2 regions of the Rhizobium sp. UFLA01-1127 genome follow, and region 1 is predicted to be linked to the other one. Evidence: riboswitches for the same ligand, from Rfam matches in the RefSeq annotation. Region 1 holds a riboswitch; the other holds the start of a gene.
The links. Region 1 has a riboswitch for FMN ahead of Q4Q11_RS23625 (6,7-dimethyl-8-ribityllumazine synthase). Riboswitches for the same ligand answer to the same signal wherever they lie in the genome.
Positions count from the first base shown of each region.

Region 1 (2,461 bases):
GGCCTCAAGGTCGCCGGCATGGCGAAACCCGACATCGACAAGCGCGTCAAGGAGATGCTTGCTCTCATCAAGCTCGACCATCTCGCCGGCCGCTACCCCTACCAGATGTCCGGCGGTCAGCAGCAGCGCGTGGCGCTTGCCCGCGCCATTGCCGTCAAGCCGCAGGTCCTCCTGCTCGATGAGCCGCTTTCAGCGCTCGACGCGAAGATCCGCATTTCGCTGCGCGAGGAAATCCGCGCCATCCAGCAGCAGCTCGGTATCACCACCGTTTTCGTGACGCACGATCAGGAAGAAGCCCTGTCGATCTCCGATCGCATCGTGGTCATGAATGCCGGCCGCGCCGACCAGATCGGCACGCCGTTCGAAATCTACAACAAGCCGGCAACCCGTTTCGTCGCCTCCTTCGTCGGCACGCTGAACCTGATCGAAGGCAAGGTCGTCGATCCCGACAGTAACCGCATCATGATCGGCGATCAGGGCGTGACGCTGAAGCAGTCGGTCACGGCCTATAAGCCGGGCGATACCGTATCGCTCGCCCTGCGTCCGGAAGCCGGCTCGCTGGCGGAGTCGGCCAAGGGCGATACCGCTCTGACGGGTGAAGTTTCTTCGGCACATTTCCTGGGTTCGGTCATCCGCACGCGCATGAATGTCGCCGGCAATACGATTTCCTTCGACATGTTCAACAGCCCGGGCATGATGCCTCCGAGCGTCGGCGAAAAGGTGACGCTGCGCTTCGCCTCCTCCGATCTGCTCGTCATTCAGGATTGAAGACGGTCCCTGCACCGCCGGGAATCTTTGAAAAATTATTCGCGAACGCCGGGTCAAAAGCCCGGCGTTTTTCTTTGATTTCCATGAGGGAAAGCATCTATAGTTCACGCGTTCTCAGGGCGGGGTGCAATTCCCCACCGGCGGTATGGGGAGTTTCCTCGAGCCCGCGAGCGCCTTCCGAATCTTCGGAAGGGTCAGCAGATCCGGTGAGATGCCGGAGCCGACGGTATAGTCCGGATGGAAGAGAGCAAGCAGTGTCGCACCTCCTCCTCACGGGGAGCGTTGCGGTCCCGCGTGTTCGCCCAAGGGATAATTGACAACAACCCTTGAAAGGCAAAATTCATGACCATTTCGATTTCTACCCAGCCGAGCCGCATTGCGATCATTCGGGCTCGCTGGCATGCCGATATCGTCGATCGCTCCGTCGACTCCTTCATTGCCGAATGGCAGACGGTAGAAGGCGCATCGCCGATCGATATCTTCGACGTGCCCGGCGCGCTTGAAATTCCGTTGCATGCTCAGACGCTTGCCCGCAATGGCCGTTACTCCGCAATCGTTGCCACCGCTTTCGTTGTCGATGGCGGCATCTATCGCCATGAATTCGTTGCCAACACGGTTCTTGATGCCATGATGCGCGTCCAGCTCGATACCGGCGTGCCAATCCTCTCGGCGGTCCTGACGCCGCACCACTTCCAGGAGTCGGAAGCGCATATCCAGTTCTTCAAGGAACACTTCATCATCAAGGGGCGTGAAGTGGCGAGCGCCTGCCGCCATATTCTCGCGGAACGCGCCAAGCTGCTGCCGGCTGTCACGGTTTAAGCTTGGCATGGTGGAGGCGCGGCATCTGCCCGCCTCCATGTCCACAAGGGAGAAACGTCAGTGACCGTCCTGCGCATCGTCCCAAACCTGCCCGCCGCCGATCCCGATGCAGCCCGCCTTTTCTATCATGACCTGCTTGGCCTCGAGATCGTCATGGATCACGGCTGGATCGTCACCTTCGCCTCCGAGGCAGCAACGGTGCCGCAGATCAGCGTCGCCAGCGAAGGCGGCTCAGGCACCATCGTTCCGGATCTTTCCATCGAGGTTGATGATGTCGACGCGCTCTATCAGCGCGCCACCTCCATGGGTTTCGGTATATTGTATGATCTTACGGATGAGCCGTGGGGCGTTCGCCGTTTCTACGTCCGCGACCCCTTCGGCAAAGTGGTCAATATCCTCTCCCACCGCTAGGTCATGGAAGCTCTCTATCGCAGATCAACATTAAAAGTGATACGTTCGGCCGGCCATACCGATTCCGAGTAGGTTATAGGCACGCCGGCGGCATCGGCATCCACCTTGCGCGTCACCAATAGCGGCATTGACTTCGGCTGGCGCAAGATCCGTGCTTCCTCGGCCGTCGGCATACGCGCCTCGATCTCCGTCGACAAGCGCTCGTAGTCGATGACACCATAGCTGGCGAGCGCCGCCGAAATCGTCGGATGCAGCAATCTAGCCTTCTCAAAATCGGGAAAACGTTCGGCCGGGTAATAGGAATCGCCCAATTCGACCGGAACGCCATCGGCCGTCATCACACCGCGACGATGGATGACCATTACTCCAACCGTCAGCTTCAGATAGCGGGCAATGCGTTCCGTCGCCGGCACGATCTCGTGAACGAGCAGTTCGCCGCCCGGCTCGAAACCCTGCTCGATCA
Region 1 is NZ_JAUQTZ010000113.1:5,277-7,737, reverse strand. It holds gene Q4Q11_RS23630 (ABC transporter ATP-binding protein) at 1-768, shown strand, start outside; FMN riboswitch at 875-1,021, shown strand; gene Q4Q11_RS23625 (6,7-dimethyl-8-ribityllumazine synthase) at 1,111-1,587, shown strand; gene Q4Q11_RS23620 (VOC family protein) at 1,648-1,998, shown strand; gene phnF (phosphonate metabolism transcriptional regulator PhnF) at 2,013-2,461, opposite strand, start outside.

Region 2 (2,461 bases), on a different contig from region 1:
GAAGTGGCTGGAGCGCGTAGGATTGAAGGGGTTCGAACAAAAATACCCCAATCAGCTGTCCGGCGGCATGCAGCAGCGCGTCGGGCTGGCGCGCGCCCTTTCCAACGATGCACCCGTGCTGCTCATGGACGAAGCCTATTCGGCCCTCGACCCGCTCATTCGAATGGACATGCAATCCGTTCTCCTCGACATCCAGAACGAAATCAAGAAGACGATCGTCTTCATCACCCACGACCTCGACGAGGCGCTGCGGCTGGGGGATCAGATCGCCATTCTGCGGGACGGCGAGATTATTCAGCAGGGAAGCAGCCAGGACATCGTCCTTCGGCCTGCCGACGATTATGTTTCGAACTTCGTCAAGGAGGTGAACAGGGGCCGCGTCGTGCAGGTGGAGGCAATCATGGAGCCGTGGCGCGCGGGCGGCGTGTCTTCACAGATGACGATTCCTGTCGGATCCACGATCGAGGACGCCGTGCGCATGCTTGCCTCGGCTCCCGATGGCGACGTCACGGTCGTATCTCCCGCGGGCCAGCCCGTGGGTATCGTCAATTTCCGCCGGCTCGCCACTGCGATGGTCAATGCCCCGGCTTCTGTGGACAGGAACTCCAGCGATCTTGCTGCAGTTCACTGACTGTCGAAGCGCCATCCCCGCCGTTGCCGGTGAAAATCGCGGTGCTGATTTTTTCGCGCAGATAAAGGCATCCCATCCGGCTCGATAGGACGCCTTTGAATGATCACGCCGCCTTTTCGGGCCTGTTCGCCAGTCGATAGGCTATCAGATCTTCGATCGTGATCAGATGGAGCCGATGCCGTTCGGCGAAGACTTCAAGTTCAGGAAGACGGGCCATCGTGCCATCGTCGTTCGCCACCTCGCAGATGACTCCGGAAGGCGCAAGGCCGGCGAGCCGGGCAAGATCCACAGCCGCTTCGGTATGGCCAGGGCGTGACAGGACGCCGTTTGGATGCGCGCGAAGCGGAAAGATATGACCGGGCCGGGCAAATTCCTCCGGACGCGAGCCATGCCTGACGAGGGCTTGCACGGTTGCCGCCCTGTCGGCGGCGGATATTCCGGTCGTGGTTCCCGGAATGTAATCGACCGAGACGGTAAAAGCGGTCTTCAGGACTTCGGTATTGCGCGGCACCATCAGCGGGATATCGAGCTCGTCGAGCCTCTCGCCTTCCATCGGAACACAGATGAGGCCGCGGGCATGGTTCATCATGAACGCGATCGCCTGCGGCGTAACCGCTTCCGCAGCAATCACGAGATCGCCTTCGTTTTCGCGGTCGCGATCATCGACGACAACGACGATCTCGCCCCGCGCAATCGCAGCGATCGCATCTTCAATTTTCGAAATTGCCATTTCCTGCCTTTCAAGGGTTGCCGTTCGAAACGGCGTGCATGGCCTGTCAGAGCCACCATTTTCCCTTGGGCGAACAAGCATGCGAACACCACTGCAAAGCGGCGTCTCCTGCGTTGCTCTCTTCCATCCGGACTATGACCGTCGGCTCCGGCATCTCACCGGATCTGCTGACCCCTCCGAATGCTCGGAAGGCGCTCGCGGGCTCCGAGTTACCTCGATACCGCCGGTGGGGAATTGCACCCCGCCCTGAGAACAGGTGAAAGATAAGGGATCACTGCCTCATTCCGCAAGAGGCTTTGATTGCTGAATTTGGGAGAATCCGATCCGCCCGATGAACGCACCGTTCCTCATTGTCGAACTACGACATGATCAGGCCGCCATCGACGTTGATCGTCTGTCCGGTAATGTAAGCCGCATCGTCGCTCGCAAGGAAAGTGACGAGACCGGCCACGTCCTCGCCTGATCCGGCCCGCTTCATCGGAATGCCTTCTACCCATTCCCTCATGAGCTCGCCGGGACCGTAGTTGCCCAGGAGTTTGCCCCATGCCTGGTCATTATAGGCCCACATGTCTGTTTCGATGATGCCGGGACAAAAGGCATTCACGGTAATGCCCTCGGTCGCGACTTCCTTTGCAAGGCTCTGGGTAATGCCAACGACACCCATCTTCGATGCCGCGTAATGCGGCGTGTAGATGAAGCCATCGCGGGCCTGACCTGAGGCGGTATTGATGATACGACCGCCACGGCCATGCTTGCGCATGCGCGCAATCGCTTCTTGAGCGCAGAGGAAAACGCCCTTGGTGTTGACGGCCATGACCTTGTCCCATTCGCCCTCGGTCATGTCCTCGACGCGGGCAATGGTTATGACGCCGGCATTCTGGATGGAAACATCGATGGCGCCGAATGCCGTCTCGGCAGCGTCGTAGAGACCTTTCACGCTGGCCTTGTCCGTGACGTCGCCGACGTAGGAAATCGCTTTTCCGCCGTCAGCCTTGATCGCATTGGCGACCGCATGGACGGACTCCTCGTTGGCGGAGACCGCAAGATTGGCACCCTCGCGCGCAAAGCGTTTGGCAATCGCAGCACCAATGCCGCGGCTT
Region 2 is NZ_JAUQTZ010000019.1:20,850-23,310, reverse strand. It holds gene Q4Q11_RS07020 (quaternary amine ABC transporter ATP-binding protein) at 1-631, shown strand, start outside; gene ribB (3,4-dihydroxy-2-butanone-4-phosphate synthase) at 735-1,361, opposite strand; FMN riboswitch at 1,473-1,619, opposite strand; gene Q4Q11_RS07010 (SDR family oxidoreductase) at 1,720-2,461, opposite strand, start outside.
Region 2: linked by a shared signal. The riboswitch ahead of ribB (3,4-dihydroxy-2-butanone-4-phosphate synthase) and the one ahead of Q4Q11_RS23625 (6,7-dimethyl-8-ribityllumazine synthase) in region 1 are both predicted to bind FMN.